Regions from separate parts of the Pelorhabdus sp. sgz311001 genome, predicted to be linked through region 1. Evidence: riboswitches for the same ligand, from Rfam matches in the RefSeq annotation. Region 1 holds a riboswitch; each other region holds the start of a gene.

Evidence for each region. A riboswitch is a leader RNA that binds a small molecule or an ion and turns the genes downstream of it on or off. The one in region 1 is predicted to bind glycine.
Region 2: another riboswitch for glycine. It lies ahead of AC0MXB_RS06805 (amino acid permease); the one in region 1 lies ahead of AC0MXB_RS10200 (ABC transporter substrate-binding protein).
Region 3: another riboswitch for glycine. It lies ahead of gcvT (glycine cleavage system aminomethyltransferase GcvT); the one in region 1 lies ahead of AC0MXB_RS10200 (ABC transporter substrate-binding protein).

The regions. Positions count from the first base shown of each region.
Region 1 covers NZ_JBVXUT010000003.1:316,912-323,591, forward strand. The annotation lists gene AC0MXB_RS10195 (acetyl-CoA C-acetyltransferase) at 1-124, opposite strand, end outside; gene AC0MXB_RS10200 (ABC transporter substrate-binding protein) at 519-1,685, opposite strand; glycine riboswitch at 1,857-1,955, opposite strand; glycine riboswitch at 1,968-2,040, opposite strand; gene AC0MXB_RS10205 (methyl-accepting chemotaxis protein) at 2,131-4,161, opposite strand; gene AC0MXB_RS10210 (HelD family protein) at 4,464-6,680, shown strand, end outside.
Region 2 covers NZ_JBVXUT010000002.1:155,140-161,819, forward strand. The annotation lists gene fliD (flagellar filament capping protein FliD) at 1-233, opposite strand, end outside; gene AC0MXB_RS06790 (dihydrolipoyl dehydrogenase family protein) at 469-1,980, shown strand; gene AC0MXB_RS06795 ((2Fe-2S)-binding protein) at 1,965-2,201, opposite strand; gene AC0MXB_RS06800 (ECF transporter S component) at 2,471-2,980, opposite strand; gene AC0MXB_RS06805 (amino acid permease) at 3,066-4,448, opposite strand; glycine riboswitch at 4,569-4,645, opposite strand; glycine riboswitch at 4,649-4,726, opposite strand; gene AC0MXB_RS06810 (ATP-dependent helicase) at 4,895-6,680, opposite strand, start outside.
Region 3 covers NZ_JBVXUT010000004.1:154,624-161,303, reverse strand. The annotation lists gene AC0MXB_RS11780 (sensor domain-containing diguanylate cyclase) at 1-1,381, opposite strand, end outside; gene AC0MXB_RS11775 (amidohydrolase) at 1,793-3,436, shown strand; glycine riboswitch at 3,557-3,644, shown strand; gene gcvT (glycine cleavage system aminomethyltransferase GcvT) at 3,816-4,916, shown strand; gene gcvH (glycine cleavage system protein GcvH) at 4,919-5,308, shown strand; gene gcvPA (aminomethyl-transferring glycine dehydrogenase subunit GcvPA) at 5,310-6,656, shown strand; gene gcvPB (aminomethyl-transferring glycine dehydrogenase subunit GcvPB) at 6,653-6,680, shown strand, end outside.

The sequences.
Region 1 (6,680 bases):
TTGCTCGGCACAAGGCTTCACGAATTACGATTTCCCCCAGTTCTACCGCCGACAGTGACGCCAATGAACCATTGAAACTGCCAACAGCCGTACGTACAGCACTCACAATAACTGCTTCTTTCATTAAAATACCCCCTCACAGTTTTCTCTCTTATTCTGGCAAGAGTCCCTTTGGCTCTCACCATCTTTATATTGCAAGATCCATACCAGCTTTTCCGACAAAAATTAGACTTGGCTTTATTTGCAGAAAAACCGTTCAAAATATACGTTTTCTTTCAAATAATCTGAAAATTAAAATGACAACTTTGTCTAATATGTCTATTATTTTGTTCGTATTATGTCTTGTTTTTCGTCATTTCTGTCTACATACTGCAATTCCCGATAATTCTCCAAAAAGTTCACTGTCTTATCAAGTATATTTTTTCACAAAATATGTAAGAGCAGCAGGAATTCTAAATCATTCCTGCTGCTCCTATTTTTACAAAATTTCTTGTATTATATTCTCGTCTATCGCTAAATCAGGGATTGACTGTCGCTTTAAAGACTTGTTTGCCATCTTTCATTTCGATGATTACCGCATTTTTTACGGCATCATGCGTCGCATTCAATGTAATATTTCCCGTAATTGCAGCAAAATCTTTTGTCGCCGCCAAAGCTTCACGGATCTTCGCCGGCTCTAAACTATTAGCCTGCTGAATGGCATGAATCAGAACATTAGCTGCATCATAGCCAAGTACCGCCATGGCATCAGGCGATTGGCCATATTCTTGTTTATAGGCAGCCACAAAAGCCTGCGATGTGGGATTTGTGTTATCAACCGCATAATGGTTCGTGAAATAAGTATTGTTAAGCGCTTCTGGCGTAGCAATCTCTACGAGTTTAGGCGAATCCCAACCATCGCCGCCAAGCATGGGCGATGTGATTCCAAGTTCTCTAGCTTGTTTTACAATCTTGCCTACCTCTTCATAATAACCAGGCACATAAATAATATCAGCATGTAATCCTTTTACTTTCGTCAAAATCGTTTTGAAATCCTGATCTTTCTGCAAATACGCTTCTTCAGCAAGCACGGCGCCGCCACCCTTAGTAAAGGCATTCTTGAAGAAAGCGGCCAACCCTTTACTATAGTCACTGCTGTTATCGACAAGAATAACAGCGCTCTTCAGTTTCAAATTATTTAAAACAAAGTTGGCGCCAACGGTCCCCTGGAAAGGATCAATAAAGCAAACTCGAAAAGTATAATCCTTTACCTTACCAGTGCCTTCGTCGACTGTTACTTTGGGATTTGTCGCCCCCACTGCCAACAGCGGTACTTTTACCGACTCAGCTACGCTCGAAGCGGCAATGGCGTTAGAACTAGAAAAGATACCGGTAACAGCTGCTACACGATCTTGTGTCGCTAGTTTCGTCATGGCATTAGCCGATTCAGACGGCTCGCTTTTATTATCAGCCACTACGGCTTTAATTTGTTTTCCCAAGACGCCACCTTTCGCGTTCGCTTCTTTAATCGCTAGCTTCGCACCATTCGTAGTAGAATTTCCCATGGTAGCGTTGCCGCCTGTTAATTCATTCAGTAGACCAATTTGCACTTCATTGGAAGAACTAGCGCCACAGCCCCCTAAAAAACTGGCTGCCATCAGTACCAAAAGCGCCGCTGTCATACTCCGAAACCATTTTTTCCCCATCTCAAAATCTCTCCTTTTACAGCTATCGCTGCTTTCTTTACTGATCTGCGATGTACCTTACATGCAGCGATGCCAAAAAGCTCCCCCAAAAACAAACAGAGTCAAATCAGCTATGATTTGACTCTGGAATCACAAAGAAAATACGAATAAAACAAACTAAACACATTCGCACTTTTTGTCTCTGTCCTTTTGCCTGAGAGCTTTGCCAGCAATTCTGCTGTATTTCACCTTCGGCGTCCGATGCGCTCGGATCTCTCCAGAGTCCCGTCCCTTTACGATATCACCCAATTTTATGAGTACCTGAGAGTTTTACTCCTTCGGCGGGCTGATTCAGCCTCTCTCTCGCAAACTTCATCCGGAAATATGTAGTTTTAGTGTGTACATCGAAAACGTTTATAATTATAAAACAAGACAGCTTAATATGCAAGTGTAATTAAATATAAAATTACACAGAAAATTTTTCTACGGCTGTCTTTAGATCTACAGCAAGATCAGCTAACCGTTTACTTGCCGATGCAATTTCCGCCATAGATGCAGCTTGTTCCTCTGTAGCGGCAGAAACAGTTTCAGCTTCCGCGGCTGTCTTACGACTCACGGTATCGACACCGTGAATTTCCTTAGCTACTGATTTGCTATGATCCGCCATTGTTTGGATCGAATCAGAAATCCCCTTCATCTGCTCTGATAAAGCTACAATGGCTATCATAATATTTTCCAGGGTTTTCCCAGCAGAATTCACGACTTCCCGACCAACGCGCACCCCTTCTGTACCAAGCTGTACCGCAGCAATCGCCTGATCCATATTCGTTTGATTTTCCTGAATCAGTAAAGTAACTTTCTGGGCAGCCTGATTGGATTGCTCAGCTAATTTCCTTACTTCTTCCGCTACGACGGCAAACCCACGGCCTTGCTCGCCGGCACGAGCCGCCTCAATTGCGGCATTCAAGGCCAATAAATTCGTTTGACCAGCAATTTCCGAAATCATTTCCACGATCGGACGAATTGCATCTGAGCCTTTTGCTAATTGTTCAATCGCGGCGGCTACTGCTTGTGACCCCGAATTAATCTGTTCCATTTGCCCTACAGCCTGTCCAACCGCTTTCTGACCAATTTCAGCCTCTTTCGCCGTATTTTGAGCAATTCCCGCAGCAGCTTGAGCCGTCTCAGCTATTTGAGCTGTGCGATTCGACATGTTATCAATAATTTCAGCGATATGAGTCGCCGAAGCAGCCGTTGCCGCCATACCGCCAGCAATTTCCGTAATAGAATGAGCCACTAAATTCGAAGCCTGCGCCGATTGATCCGCGCTTTCCCTAAGCTGACTGCCTGAACTATTCACTGCCTCCGCTTGCTCTTTCACCCGCTGCACAAGCTGACACAGCGTAAGACGCATATCCGCAAAACTTTGCGCCAGTTGTCCCAGTTCATCGTCTGACTGCACTTTCGACGCAACAGGGCACAGATCCCCTCGGGCCAAAAGCTGGCATTCATCGCGAATCCATTGAATCGGTTTAGCAAAACGATTACTAATCCAAATGATAAAAAACACGGCAGCTAATAAAGCGGCTATCGAGACAAAGAGCAGTGTTTTGGCCAATCGGTTCGTCGCTGCAAAAACTTCCGCCTCAGGCGCTGATACAATCGTAACCCACTGCTTACCTCCTGGTAAGGAAATCGGCGCAAAGCCAGCCACATGACTAACCCCATCGAGATTTTTATATTGACCAATGACCGTCTTGCCACCAGCAACCGACGTAAAGTGAGCCGTAAACCGGCTATCCACTTCTGGCAGCGTCGTTTTGACAGCATCACTAACTTTGCGATCCATAAAATTCACGTTACCAACAAGTTCAGGTTGGCGCGAATGACCGATGAGCATGCCGTTATTGTCAGCAATCGCCACAAAACCAGTTTCCTTGAAACGACTGTCTTTAATTAAATCAGTAACCTTATCAAGCGATACATTGCCAGTAATGATCCCGGTCAAGTTTCCTTGCTCCAAAACAGGAACGGCAATGATAACCCCCATGCGCCCTGTCCCTCTTGTCAATATGGGGTCAGAAATATAAATCTTTTTCGTACTAACAACCGCTTTTACGTAGTCACGATCCGCTACATTTGTAGTTGTTCCATTATAACGAACCCCTTCACCCGACGGTAAAAGGTAGTTAATATTATCAAAATTACCGATACGGTCATGAGTTTCTTGTAGTAACTTGACAATCAGACCCATATCATTATGATTTTTCACAGTCCAGTTACTAGCCAAATTTTCAAGATCAATAACCCGTTCGTTAATAGCATCCCGCACTTGATGTGAGTAATCAGAACTCATGGCCAGTGCTGTTTCTCTAGCGCTCTGCTCTAAGGCTTGATTGGAAAAATAATAGCCGATGCCTGACAAAATACTAAAGGCAAATAATAAAAATGGTAATAATAACAACATGAGTTTCGTACGAACTGTTGTGATTTTCATCGCCATTCTCCTTTCAATTTGTCAAATCATTTCTCCACAAAGCTGATCCGTTTCTCTCCTATCTTCATTGAATGCTCCTAGCATCATTATCGAATAAAACTAAATCCAAGTAAAGCAATTTTTGTCGATTCGTGGATTATTTCCATTGAATAAGGCGATCACAATTCACTGATAAGCCTGACTTGTATTCACCGACGCCTAGACTTATAATAAAGACACCTTATTTTAAAAATTACGCCTCTGATCATCTGAGCAGAGGCTTCTTTTATCGCGCATTTTATTACTTTTTCCCAGGAGGACTTATGATTGAAAACCATCCTGATTTTCCTATTGAGGAGAATCATTTAGCCGCTACAATCCAAGAAATGAAGCAAGTCATGACTGACCTCGCTTCTGATATTGACAACCGATTTACGAGCATGCAGCAGTCGCTGTTGATCAAAGATGAGGTCAGCGCCTATGTTCACGCTATGTTGCGCGGCGATCACGCCAGTAAAATTCAAGATATTGAAAACGCCCTGCCATCTCCTTACTTTGGCCGTGTTGACTTTCGCGAAGATGGTACCGAAGCGTTTCAAAGCTACTATATTGGCCGCTGTAAAGTCACGCGTCTACAAATTAACGGACCCGAAGATTTTCTGATTTTTGACTGGCGCGACCCTGTCGCTACCGTATTTTACGAATGCTACGGCGGCCGGGCTTCCTATGAAGTCTTAAATAAATATCATTATGAAGGCGACGTTCGTCTAAAACGGCAATATAAAATTGAAGCAGGTCAGCTCAAAAATATGGTAGACAATTTCATTTTAGATCAGATTCTTTCGAACCAACAAGAAGCGCTGCTAGCCGACCCTTTATTGGTAGACCGTCTGAAAGAAGGCGCAGCGGAAAAACTAAAAGACATTGTCACATCGATTCAGGCTGAGCAAAACAAAATCATTCGCGAACCTTTAAATCAAGTCACAGTCATTCAGGGCGTAGCTGGTTCTGGCAAAAGTACGATTGGTCTACATCGACTCTCCTATCTTCTGTACCGCGAAAAACTCAATCCCAAAAAGCTCATTGTCATTGCACCCAACCGAATTTTTCTCGATTATATTTCGGAGCTGCTGCCGGAAATCGATGCCGCCGATGTAACTCAGCTCGTCTGGGAAGACCTTGTTACCGCTATTACGGGCATTAAACGCCCCTTAAGTCAAGCAGATCGTCTTGATACACTATTAGCGGCCCAAGACAAAAGCCGCATTCAAAATATTGAAGCCAGGGCTCGTCTCAAAGGCTCGCTCGATTTTCAGCGAATTTTAGAAAATTACTTAGCACAAAAGATTCAAAAATACTGTCTAAAATTCGAAGACATCAGCCTATTCGAAGGAAAGTTGACGATACCAGCAAAAGACCAGTTGGAGCGCTTTTTGAGCGATGCGGCCGTTCCCTGCAATGAACGACTGCGTTCCTTAGTCAATCTTGTCACTTTTAGAGTGACAAATTATCTAGATGTTCTCGCCGCAACCCACAAGAAAAAAGGCCATGATGACAAAGAAATGACGCAGCTACGGAACAAAGCAGATGCTTTTCTGCAAAAATTCGGCAAACGTTGGCATTCTCTTGATCTATTAGAAACCTACCAGGAAATTTTCACAGTCAAAAGCGCCTTTAAGCTTGTAAAAGAAAAAAACTATGATCTCGAAGAGATTCGGCATCACACACTGACGACTTTAGGGGCGGGCGAACTCGATCGGGAAGATCTGGCGCCGCTAGCCTATCTCGCCTTATTACTAGATGGCTGGCGTCAAGTCGACAAATATGATCATATTGTAATCGACGAAGCTCAGGATTTAAACGCCTTTGAATTTGTCGTCTTAAAACAGTTGTCAACAAACGGCTCATTTACAATCATGGGTGATTTATCCCAAGGAATCCATTCGTACCGCAGCATTGGCAGTTGGAATGTGTTGCTTAAAGAAGTATTCGGCCAAGATCGAACGGTCTATCGGGAAATTCTGTATAGCTACCGCTCCGCCAAAGAAATTGTTGATCTCTTCAACCGCGTCATGCCCAGCGGTCACAGCAAAGCCATTCCAGTTTATGAAATTGGCCGCAAGCCTACTGCTGAAAGAATTCATTCTGTAGCGCAGGGAGCAGTCAGTTTAATGAATCGCCTTAGCGATTTAGTACAAAAAGGCGTAAAATCCATCGGCATCATCACCAAGCTGGAATCTGAAGCAACACTGCTCTATGAAGAATTGAAGCGGCATAAATGTTTTTCCGACCTTGCCTTGCCTGTTCATTTAATTACAGGCGAAGCGGCTTCTTATCAAGGCGCCATCTCACTCGTGCCAGTCTCGCTCGCCAAGGGCCTTGAGTTTGACAGCGTCATTCTCTGGAACGCCTCCTTGGAATCCTATAAAAATACGCCCCTTGACTCGCGCTTGCTCTATGTAGCTTTATCGCGGGCCATGCATGATCTTCATATTATGTATCAAGGAACTCTGACTCCCTTATTGCGTAAAAAAAGCGAT
Region 2 (6,680 bases), on a different contig from region 1:
AAATTACTAACAGCCGTCTTAAAACCAGCTGTCTGATTCTGATACTCTTCCTGCTTCGCTTTAAAATTTGCAGCTGATAAATTTGAATTAATGGAAAATGTCGTGTTATTTGCCGCAATATTCATGTAATCTGTCAAAAAGGAGTCGTTCTGACCTACCTTGGAACTGTTCTGATTCAAAAAAATCTTGGTAAACAAATATGAATTAACGGAATTGTTAATATGTATCGCCATAAAACGCCACACCTTTCGCTTTGCGACTTCTTTTCTCCCAGCTAAAAACCTCTCATTCTTTATATCGAAAAAAATAGTCTGATGATTAAATGATTCTTAAAAAAACCTTTAAACAGCTAGACTTTTCAAGGATATTGCTAATGAATAGGCGAATTTACTTGGTAAAAGTCTAAATCAGAAAGCTTCTTGATTCTGGCAAAAGATCACCTTTATTCTACAAAAGGAGCAAACAGTCATGAAAAAATACGATGTTGTCGTAATTGGCACAGGGGCGGCGAATATTGTCTTAGACGCCGCCTTAAAACAAGGCTTAAAATGCGCCCAAATTGAAAAAGGGAAATTTGGCGGAACCTGCCTAACACGAGGCTGCATTCCTACGAAAGTCATGGTTACTGCAGCAGATTATATTCGGGAAATTCAGGAACTACCGAAAATCGGCGTCAATGTAGCGCCAGCTTCGATGAATTGGGAACTTGTCAGCAAACGGGTCTGGCAAAAAATAAATGAGAGTGATGAACTACGTTCCTACTATGAGTCCATCGAAGAACTAGATGTTTATCGGGGAATCGGTCACTTCACTGGCGAAAAAACCTTACAGGTAACCCTGCCTGATGGCGCCTTATCTGAGGAATTTACCGCCGACAAAATCATTCTCGCCGTAGGCGCCCGTACGAAAATCCCCACAATTGAAGGTCTCGAAGCAACAGGCTATCTCACATCAGAAACTTTCTTTGGTGAAAAATATCCGGCTCAGCCCTTTAAAGATCTCATTATCATCGGCGGCGGACCTATCGGCACAGAATTCGCACACGTATTTGCCGCTGCTGGCACGAAAGTAACGGTAGTTCAGCAAAATGTCCGCCTATTGCCGCGAGAAGATAGCGAAATTTCCGCTCACTTACTGCAGGGTCTACGAAAAGCAGGCATAACAGTCCTCGTCAATCACAAGCCCCTGCAAGTAAAACAAGGCGAAGATAAAAAAACCCTTCGCCTCCTTGACAAAGACACCAACCAAACCAGCGAAATCGCAGCGCAGGAAATCATGCTTTCCACCGGAATTGAATCAAATGCGGACACACTGCAGCTCGAACATACCGCCGTAGAAACGAATGATCGCGGCTGGATTGTCACCAATGAATTTCTCGAAACAAGCGCCGCTGGAATTTGGGCGTTAGGTGATGTCAACGGCGAAGCGCCCTTTCGCCATAAAGCCAACTATGAAGCAGATATTTTGGCTCACAACCTCTTTAGCGGCCATCATCCTAGTGACTGGCGCTGGGCCCGCTATGACATTGTCCCTGCCGTCACCTACACCTTCCCGCAGGTTGCCCATGTGGGACTTACCGAAGCAGAAGCACTGAAACAAGGCTATGAAATCACCACAGCTAAACACCATTATTCCGCTACAGCCAAGGGCTTTGCTCTCGGCTTCAATCCTGGCGATGAAGAAGACGGCTTCGTAAAAGTAATTGTAGAGAAAGCAACGAAAAACATCTTAGGTATTCATATTGTCGGGCCGCAGGCCTCAATCTTGCTCCAACCTTTCGTCAATCTGATGAATGCTGGCGAAACACGCCTTACGCCTGTCCACAACCATATTGCTTCACCTACAACGGAAAACTTAAGACGCTCCCGCCTAGTTCGCAATCTTGATCCTCGTTCCATTGTAAGTGTCGGTGAAACAATGACGCCGCATCCCTCGTTGTCAGAAGTGATTATGTGGATTCAATACTACTTCCCAGACTGATCACGGCTTAGCAAATGATCTTCTAGCAATGCTTCAATTTTAGGCGTACAACGCCGTCCATGACAGGAGCCAGACCCGGCGCCTGTCTTTTTTTGCACCGCGACTACCGAATCGGCTCCTGATGCAATAGTCTTCTTCATCGTCGCCCGACTAATGCCTTTGCATAGACAAACCTTAGTTAATTTATCGAGTACTTGCTGTTGTAATTCTTGTTCTTCCATAAAAATATCCCCCCATGTATTCCCTGAATGATTTCCTTTTGTGATGATTGTTCTAGCTTCGTGATGATCATTTCCAGTTAATAATGTTCGCTTTCGCTTGATGATTATCATTTTTACTTTATAATAATTATCTTCTACTTCTCTTTTAAATATACCTTTAATAAAACCTTCGTCAATAAAAAAAGACTGCCAAAAGGCAGTCGTAAAACTTCAAAACCAACTATTTCTAAATAGCGATTTGCGAAACAGATTCTTCCGATAAAATTCTTTTACCGCTTCACATACATTCTCAGCCTGGAAGCTAGCGGCAACACAAGAATTGCTGCTACGCCGATCTGTACAAGATTGCCAGGAACAGACAGCATTGGCGCCACCCAGTTGCCGTAAATAATACCTTCCGCCCCATAATAGCCGACCACCTTAATCAGGCAGGCTGCTAGCAGCGCTAACACATAGGCGGAAAAACTTTGCCGTTGCTCACAAATCGCCCCGACAACATAGCCCATAAGCCCGACAATCACGAGCGTAAAAGGCGCCCACAAAAACCAGCCGCCAACTACATCAAACAGAGCCATGCCAATGCCGCCAGCTACAGCGCCGAACCAGCGACCGTAAAGAATTGCCATAATAAAAAGCGGTACATTGCCTAAATGAATGAGTCCGCCATTTGCCGCAATGGGCAAGCGTATATTGACAAAAGAAGTGCAAATAAACACTAGAGCGATGCCTAAAGCTGCCATAACTAATTGTTTCGTTTGATACCTTGAAGATTGTCTCATGTTAAAATGCCTGCCTTATCGAAAAATAAAATATTTATCTACCATATCACACGAAACAACTTTACACAATAGGCAAATCCCTAAATTAAGCTAAACTGCTTTCTCCATCCTCGGCTTCTTTCGTTCTGCTCTTCGCGGCTTTATAAATCACGCCAAGCATAATAAACCATACTGGCGTCACAAACAGAGCAACGCGTGTTTCTTCATTTAATGCCAAGGTGACTAATACAAAGGCAAAGAAAGCTAAAATAATATAATTAATCACAGGGTACAGTGGCATTTTAAATTTATTTTTTGCCGCAAGCTCTGGTCGCGTTTTACGATATTTCAAATGACAGATCGTGATCATCGCCCAGATAAAAATGAAGCAGAACGTCGAAATACTGGTAATCAAGACAAAGACGCTTTCTGGCATAATATATTGCAGAATCACGGCTAATAGTATAACGAAAGCCGAAAAGAGCGTAGCATTCGCCGGTACTTGATTGGAGGTTAATTTTTTCATCGATTCTGGTGCATTACTTTCTCGTGCCAAAGCATAAACCATGCGGCTCGTACTAAAGATACCGCTATTGCAAGCCGATGCCGCCGAAGTTAACACAACAAAATTAACAATCGTTGCTGCCGCGGTAATCCCGATCGCCGAGAAAACCTGCACGAAAGGACTTTTTGCCGGACTGAGCGCCGTCCAGGGATAAATACTCATAATGACAAAGAGAGCGCCAAAGTAAAATACAATAATTCTGAGCGGAATATGATTAATGGCCTTCGGAATGACCTTTTCGGGGTTTTCCGTTTCCCCTGCAGTCAAACCAACTAATTCAATGCCCGTAAACGCAAATACCACCATTTGGAAAGACAGAATGAACCCGCTGATTCCATTAGGAACCCAGCCGCCATAGCTCCACAGATTAGCAAAGCTTGACGGGCCAGCGTCAGTCGCAAACCCTTTGATAACCATAAACGAACCAATTACAATAAGTGCTAAAATCGCCACAACTTTAATCAAAGCAAACCAAAATTCCATTTCACCAAAATGCTTTACCGCCGTCAAATTCATAATCAGTAGCACAACTAAAATCATGAGACTGGGAACCCATTGCGCGATATTGGGAAACCAATACTGAATATACAGCCCCGCGGCCGTCACATCGGCCATCGCCAAGGAAATCCAACAAAACCAGTACGTCCAACCCGTAATAAAGGCAGCGCCGTTACCCATATAGTCGCGGACAAAATCCACAAACGAATGATATTTGCTGTTAGACAGTAGCAATTCGCCTAGCGCCCGCATTACAAAAAAACAGATCGTGCCTGTAATCATATAGGCAAATAAAATCGATGGCCCCGCTAAGTGAATCGAACGACCTGAGCCGAGAAACAAGCCTGTTCCAATCGCCCCGCCAATGGCCAGCAGCTGAACATGACGATTTTTCAGCCCCCGTGATAAAGTTTGTTCTTCTGACATATGTATCCCGCCTTCCCTTCTGTTACTACGTGCCAAATACCAGCCTCGAGAAAAACAGAAAGAGGCCAAATTATAAAAATTTGGCCTCAAAATAAAACAGCAAGAAAATAGCTTTGTCTGCTCTGTCCTTTTACCTGAGAGATTCACTGATTTAGTATCAGCTTGCTCCTTCGGTGCTCAATTGAGGCTCTCCAGAGGTTCGTCCAGTAACGGTTCTTTTGCCTGAAAGCATAACATCTTCGGCGGATTATTGCTAATCTCTCTCCCGTTACCTTCATACGAAGTTCGGTATTCACTTTGATAGTACAGTTACATACTTTAGCACTCTTCATAGAAATTGTCAACCTTAAACAAACATTTTTCTTTTCTGTGCGTATATGAGCTACAATAAATCCTTAGCGTTAGCCAATAGCTTACTGTCCCAGCCAATATCTTTGATCGCTACTTTAGCGAACAGGCTCCAGAAAGCCTTCCTCTAAACACACGGCAACTGCTAAAGTTTTCACCTTGTCGGCAAACTTAATATCGAGACTCACCGCATTGAGCGCCGTAATCTGGCCCTCACCGAACCGGGCATGTCTGACCCTAGCCCCTACCTTCAGCCCCTCGCGCTTACGAATGGCGGTAGGCGATAAAACTTTTGCTGGCTGAGTTGGCACTAGCCGCGTGCTTGCAAAGGGACTTCTCACTGGCTGACGCTTCGGCTGCAACGCTTGCGGCGATGGCGCCTTGGGCGGCGTTACCATATGGCGTATGGCCATAACAAACTGCGACTCACTGACTTTTTCCTGATCCCGCTTCTCATAAGTGATCAATTGAAGTTGGTGCCTAGCTCGCGTCATAGCTACATAAAAGAGACGAACCGCCTCGGCCATAGCAGCTGGCTTTCCTTGCTGTTTCTCCATTACATCGCTGGCGGCAGGAATAATTCCCTCAATTAAATCAATCATATAGACCTTGTCAAACTCCATTCCTTTCGCGCTATGAAAGGTCGACAGAGTCACTTGATGATCTTTTTTCTGTCTCGCCTGCTTAGTCACAGTTTCTAGATGTTTCAAGCGGTTGGCAAAGGCTTCGACACTATCAAGTCCTGATGCAATCTCCTCGAGTGTGTTTAAAATGCCCAAGAGATATTCCTTGCGAAACCCCAGTCGGTCACACATTCGATCTAAGGCCTTGTCGTAACCAAGCTGATGGCGAATTGCCGCAATGGCTGCCAGAGGCTTTTTTTCTTTTAAAGAAATAATTACGTCCCGGCAACTTTCAATAAGCGGCCACTGATAGTCCTGCAGCGGCACATGACGGAGTAAATTCTGAAATACCGACTCGTGATTTCCCAATTCTTTTACGGCTTCCAGCTGCTGCTTCGTAATATAGCCGTTCATCTTCGCAAAGATCTTTTCAAAAATATCAATTCGTTTATCAGAGTAACTGAGTCGCATAAAGTTTAAAATATCAGCCACGACCCAGTGAGAGAAAAAGCGCTTGTCCTCATCTTGCATGGCAAAAGAAAGACCGGCTCGCTCCAATTCATTCACAAGGATAATCGCCGATGAGCTATTGCGATATAAAATAGCAATACTGTCTTTCGCGACCGCCTGTCGAATCGCCTCAATCAAATACTTAGCCTGCTGTTTATAATCACTGAGACAACGAATGTCAATGGGCGCCCCATAAGGATTTTCCGTAAACATCTGCTTCGGATACCGCTGGGCATTACGCTGAATAAACCGATTGGCGGCAATCACTATATTGCGGGAAGAACGATAATTTTGCTCCATATACAACAGCTGCGCCGCTGGATAAACCTCGCGAAAGTGCAGTAAATAATCCGGTTCAGCGCCGCGCCAACTATAAATCGACTGATCATCGTCAGCGACCACGCAAAGATTGCCATGAGCTTTGACGAGCTTTTCCAGGATAAAATGCTGTACCAGCGACGTATCCTGGCTTTCGTCTGTTAAAATATAGTCATAATACTGTTGGTATCTTTTCAGCAAGTCCGCTTCGGAGTTCAGAGCCTTATAAGCATAGAGCAGCATATCATCATAATCAAGTAACAGTGTCTCGCCCGCTGTCTTAAAGGCTTCATAAGCTTCTAAAATTTTTGCCGCCCCTTTCACGCTGCAATCCACTTCCGCCCACTTTTCCCGGGGAATAAGCTTGTTCTTGATAAAACTAATATAGGTGGTCAGCTCATCCATCTGATCTTCCGTCATCGTTTCCTTCGTA
Region 3 (6,680 bases), on a different contig from region 1:
GGCCAATACTTACGGTACAGCCGTTTAGTGATGTTTGGCTGCTTAAACGAATGGTTTCCGCTAAGGAAAATAACTCCTCTTTGGAAAAGTTGCGTAAAATAATGGCAAACTCATCACCGCCAAAGCGAAATACGGCTTGGTTTCCGGCAATGTCTTGCATGATTTTCGTGAATTTTTTTAGAATATCGTCCCCAACTAAGTGTCCGTCAGTATCATTGAGACGTTTAAAATAATCAATATCTAAGAGCAGCAGTCCGATCGATTCAGCCCAGAGATTTGTTTGGCAGCGGCTTAATTCTTGGTCAAAAGCACGGCGGTTGTAAGCGCCTGTTAAAGAATCCTTATCGGCGGCTTCTTCCAAATTTGTATGGATTTCTGCTAACGTTTCAATCGTGTTATTGTAGACAAGCGCCATTTGGCGAAACTCTTTGGCATAATCAAGGGGATTTAGTTTTTTATAGTTGCCTTTTTTTAGACTACTGAAAGATTGAATGAGTTGTTCTAGTGCTGCGGTATAACCTTTAGCGATGTAAAGTCCAATAACAATGATTGCGATAATACCAAGAAGCGATAAGAAGAGATTTTCGTAAACAAGCATATTGCGGCTACGTACAATATCTTCTGTTGGGGTGCTGACAGTTACAATCCAGCCGAGATCGGGTACTTTGCTGTAGCCCACATATTGCATCGTTTCCGAAGGCGCTGTTAACATTTTAGCGCCTTCTTCGTGGTCTAGTTGATCAAAATACGCTGTGTTTTGACCAATTCGTTCTTTATTGGGGTGGTAGACGATCGTGCCTTGCCGATCCAACAGGGCAATATAACCGTTACGGCCAAAGCGTTTATTATCAAATAGAGAAGCAAAGGTACTTCTGTCTAGTTTTATCGAGCCAATTACGGCTCCTGTAACCTGGCCGTTGTTCATGATGGGGACAGCAATTGTAATCACTTTAAAATTCATGACTGATTTTAAGACATCACTGATATAGGTCCGCCCAGTAATGACTTGTTTAAAATAATATCTGTCCGATACATTGAAAAAGACGGGACGATATTCATTGCCTGATAGGCGTACCATATCGCCCTTTTGATCGGTAATAATAATCATATCTACTTCCGGCATTAAGGCATTTGCTTTATCAAGCAAATCTTGGTTTCCTCGGATGCTCTCATCTTCGGCAATAATTCGCAGGTTTTTCTCCACTTTAGCGAAATAATCGGAAAGCTGGCTGCTCATATTATTGGCGGCTTGCTCATTAATATCTAAGAGGAGTGAATCTGTGTCAGAAATAAATACTTTATCAAAAACGATAAATTGCATGAAACTTGTTAAGATGATTGACAAGCTCAATAAAAGGGTAATTTTATGAAAAAGCCGCATGGAATCATCCTACCCATCATGATTATTTTGATATAAATTTTACGGTATTTTGTTCATTATAACAATACATAGATTTTATAAATTGGAACCTTTGTACATTAAATCTTTTTGTCTTTTTGTTGCTTTTAGCTAAAAAGGAGCAAAATCTTTGTTCATTATAACTATAGATTTTTAATGCAAAGATTGATATAGTAAGACAAAGTTACATGTATGGTAATGATTTAAAACTGAAAAATGATTGCGATGGCGCAAGACAGGATATATTGCTGTCTTGCGTTTTTGTTTTTTAGACTCATCTGTTTAAAAGGTAGAAGGATGTCGCAGGATTTGCTGGAATGACTCAGGAATTATGATTAGTAGAGAAGCATTTTACAGCGGAAAAAACATAGACTGAAAAGAGGAGTTGATTCTATGGCTTTGAATCAATTTTTTGCAGACACTGTTTTTTTAGGCGGAAAAGTAATTACGATAAATAATCAAAATGAAATTTGCGAGGCTGTTGCTGTACGGGGAAATCGGATTATTTACGTCGGCAGTCGCTTGGGAGCAAAGGAGTATATAGGAACAAAGACAACTGTTATCGATCTTAAGGGGCGAGTGGTGACGCCGGGGTTTATTGACTGTCATTTTCATCCGATTTTATATGGCTTTTTTGATGGAGCGATTATTGATATAACCTATGAAAAAGCGAAATCGATTGCGGCGATTCAGGCCATTATTGTGCAGGAGGCAACGAAGCGGCGCCCTGGTGAATGGATCAAGCTGTGGGGCTATGATCAAAATAAATTGCAAGAGCAGCGTCATGTGACTATTGAGGATCTTGATGCGGCGGCGCCAGAAAATCCCGTGCAGTGTATGCGAGTCTGCGGTCATATGGGCGTGTATAATACGTTGGCACTAGCAGCTGGCGGAATTCATAGCCCGGCCGATGCGGCTAAGTTTGCGAAAAATGAAGTTGTTGTTGAAAATGGTCGCCTTACAGGCATGACGAAAGAAACGACAAATTTTTATCTTTGGTCTAAGGTTGTCTATAGTGATGCAGAAATGCGGGCGGCTCTAAAAAAATCCAATGATTTACTCTTGAAAACAGGCATTACATCGATTCATGATCCCGGTGAATTTGGCGCACAATCATTTCAGTTGATGCAGCAAGCTTGCTATAATGGGGAGTTCAAGCCTAGGGTCTATGCGATGCTGCACAGTGTTTTTGGTAAGCCTTTTTCTAAAAAACTCTGCGATGATTTTTTGGCGCTGGGACTGCAAAGCGGGATTGGCGACGAAAGATTTAAACTAGGTACGTTGAAAATTATGATTGACGGCGGTACTAGCGGCCCGTCCTGTGCGACCCGCCAGCCTTACAGTCATAATGAGAAGCTGCCAGGAATTTTGACCTGGACCCAGGATGAGGTTAACGCTATGATTGCGACGGTACATACGGCGAATTGTCAAATGACAGCCCATGCTGTAGGCGATTTGGCAGTAGAAATGATGCTTACAGGCTATGAGCAGGCAGCGGCGAAGTATCCCCGTGAGGATTGTCGCCACCGTATTGAGCATTGCGCTTTAACTGATGAAGCGCTGATTGCTCGTATGGCTTCCCTTGCAATTATTCCTGTCTCAAATCCGGCATTTATGACGATTAACGGTAGTGACTATCGCCGTTACTATGGCGATAGAGCCGATTATATGTTTGCGGCGAGAAGCTATATTGACGCGGGGCTGCGACCGGTAATCGGTAGTGATGCGCCAACTTGCGAAGAGAGTGTGATGCGCGGCATTGACGGCTCTGTCAATCGCCGGGATCGACGAACCGGGGAAGTGATTGGCGCTAACCAAAAGATTACTGTGGCAGAAGCGTTGCGGCTGTACACGATTAACGGCGCCTATGCGAGCTTTGAAGAAAACATCAAGGGAAGTATTGAAGTGGGAAAACTGGCTGATCTTGTTGTTCTCTCCGAAGACATTCTAGCTTATCCCGAGGAACAGTTGATGGATATTCAAGTGGACCTTACCATGATTGATGGCGAGGTAGTTTATGAACGGCTGGAAGGCTAGAATATTCTCAATTTGATAAGAAATCTTTTAACGAAGTGAATTGACAGAAAATATTTCCTCTCATATACTTAAAAAAAGACGGTTTTACAGCTTTACTATTTTAAAACTTTATAACTAGGAATGATGACTGCGGGAGAGACGCCTTCGAGGCGCACCGAAGGAGCAAAGCTTTGTTCAAACTCTCAGGTAAACAAACTGCAGCCGGACCAGACTCTGGAGAGCACACAACGATGTGTCACCGATGGGGACTCCGTCAGGAGTAAATCTCTCAGGTAAAAGGACAGAGAACAAGAGTGAAACTACACTGTTGTTCTCTGTCCTTTTTGTGTGCTCTAAAATCAATGGTATTTTCTTCATTAAAATGATAGGAGTGATGTAAGTGACGGCAAAACGAACCCCTCTCTACGAAACCCATTTGCGTTATGGTGGTCGAATCGTGGAATTTGGCGGCTGGTCGCTGCCAGTTCAGTACAGCGGGATTAAAGAAGAGCATCTGGCAGTGCGGACGAAGGCGGGACTGTTTGATGTGTCCCATATGGGAGAATTTCTGGTCACAGGGAAAGATGCTCTAGATTTTTTGCAAAAAGTAGTGACAAATGACGTAGCGAGATTACAAGAGAACCAGATTCTTTATTCACCCATGTGTTATAACGACGGCGGCACTGTTGATGATTTGCTTATTTATAAATATTCGGCTGAGCAGTATCTGGCGGTAGTGAACGCGGCGAATATTGACAAGGATTGGGCCTGGATGGAAGAAAATAAGGCTGGTTTTGCTGTTACGCTAGAAAACCTGTCAGATCAGACAGCCCAACTGGCGCTGCAAGGGCCTGTGGCTAAAAAGATTCTTGCCAACCTGACGGATGCTCCCTTAGCGGATCTCACCTATTACTGGTTTTGGCCGGAAGTGATTGTTGCAGGCAAGAAGGTACTATTGTCTCGCACTGGTTATACCGGCGAAGATGGATTTGAATTATACTGCGCACCTGAGGATGCTGCCGATCTATGGGAAGCGATCATGGAAGTTGGTAAGCCTATGGGGCTTTTGCCAGCAGGTCTTGGTTGTCGCGATACACTGCGCTTTGAAGTCTGCTTTCCTTTATATGGTCATGAATTGACCGCAGAAATTACGCCGATCGAGGCGGGAATTGGCTTTTTTGTAAAAGTTGATAAAGAAAATTTTAATGGGAAAGAAGTGTTGGCAAAGCAAAAACAAACGGGGCCGCAGCGCAAACTGGTGGGGATTGAAATGGTCGGCCGCGGTGTGGCTAGAGCGGAATATCCCGTCTTTTGCGGCGAAGAAAGAATTGGCCAGATTACAACAGGCTCTTATGGACCGTCCCTAGATAAAAATCTCGGACTGGCTTTAATCAACAGTGAGTATGCCCAAATCGGTCAGGAGCTTTTTGTGGAGATTCGTGGTAAAAAAATTGCTGCCCAAGTGATTTCAAAACCATTTTATAAACGGGAGGAGAAATAATGATGAACATTCTAGCAGAATTAAAGTATTCGAAAGATCATGAGTGGGTTCGGGTTGAAGGCGATATGGCTTATATTGGTGTAACCGATTTCGCACAAGCACAGTTAGGTGATGTTGTGTTTGTCGAGCTGCCAGAAGAAGGTCGCGAACTAACAGCTGGTGACAGTTTCTCTGTCATTGAATCAGTAAAGGCTGTTTCGGATATTTATGCGCCAGTTAGCGGGAAAATCGTAAAGGTCAATATGGGGCTAGAAGATGCGCCAGAATTGATCAATCAAGATCCTTACGGTGAAGGCTGGATTGTTGCTGTAGAAATTTCCAACTTGGCTGAACTTGACGCTCTGTTAGACAGTACAGCCTACGAAGAACTTGCGGCCGAAGGGGGCCACTAATATGGCCTGGAGCTATTTGCCTCATACGGAAGAAGACCGTCAGGCGATGCTTCAGGCGATTGGCGCTTCTAAGATCGCTGATTTGTTTGAAGATGTGCCAGAGCGTGTTAGGTTGCAAGGTGATTTGCCCCTGCCAGCGCCCTTGTCGGAGCACGAGCTTGCCAGTCATTTACGGCAGCTTGCGCAAAAAAATGATAATCTACAGGATTTTACTTGCTTTTTAGGCGCAGGCGCCTATGATCGCTATATTCCCAGCGTGGTAGCTCATGTACTGGGGCGATCGGAATTTTATACGGCTTATACGCAGTACCAGCCAGAAATTTCGCAAGGGTATTTGCAGGCTCTCTGGGAGTATCAATCCATGATCTGCGAGCTTACGGGCATGGCTGTGGCCAATGCATCTATGTATGACGGCGGCACGGCGTTAGCGGAAGCGGCCATGATGGCGGCCTCTGCTAAGGGAAGAACTAAAATTCTCTTAGCGCAGACGGTTCACCCTCATTATCGGGAAGTTTTCGCTACGTATGGCCGTGATAAGGAACTGGTGACAGTAGCAGCGCCTTATGCTGACGGAGTGACTGACTTAGTCAAGCTAGAAGAACTTTTCGATCAGGACACGGCGGCGCTCATTGTTCAATATCCTAACTTTCTGGGGTCGATTGAAGATATAAAAACATTAGGGGATTTAGCTCATAGATACGGCGCCTATTTGATTGTAGCAGCAGACCCGATTGCGCTCGGAATACTGGAAGCGCCAGGTCATCTAGGTGCTGATATTGTTGTCGGCGAAGGACAGGGATTGGGATTGCCGCTTTCCTTTGGCGGACCCTATCTTGGTTTTTTTGCCACAACGGAGAAGTTAATGCGCAAAATGCCTGGTCGCATTGTCGGACAGACGACAGATACCCGGGGAAATCGCGGTTTTGTGTTGACGCTGCAGGCGAGAGAACAGCATATTAGAAGAGAAAAGGCTACGTCGAATATTTGCTCGAATGAGGCGCTTTGCGCTCTAGGGGCGGCTGTTTATTTAAGCGCTCTCGGCAGAGCAGGATTGCAGCAGACAGCCGATTTGTGTTTGCAAAAATCTCACTATGCCTACACGGAACTGCTAAAGTTAGATGGCTGTGAACCAGTTTTTTCGCAACCCTTCTTTGCGGAATTTGTGATCAAGGTAAAAACACCGCCAGCTCTGTTAAATCAAAAACTGCGAGAGAAAAAGATTCTAGGCGGTCTCGATCTGGGAAAATATTATCCAGAACTTACGGGGTGTCTATTGCTTGCCGTAACCGAAAAGCGAACGAAGGCAGAAATTGATTCTCTTGTTCAGGAAATGGGGGCGTTATTGTGAAAGAGAGCCAAAAACTCATTTTTG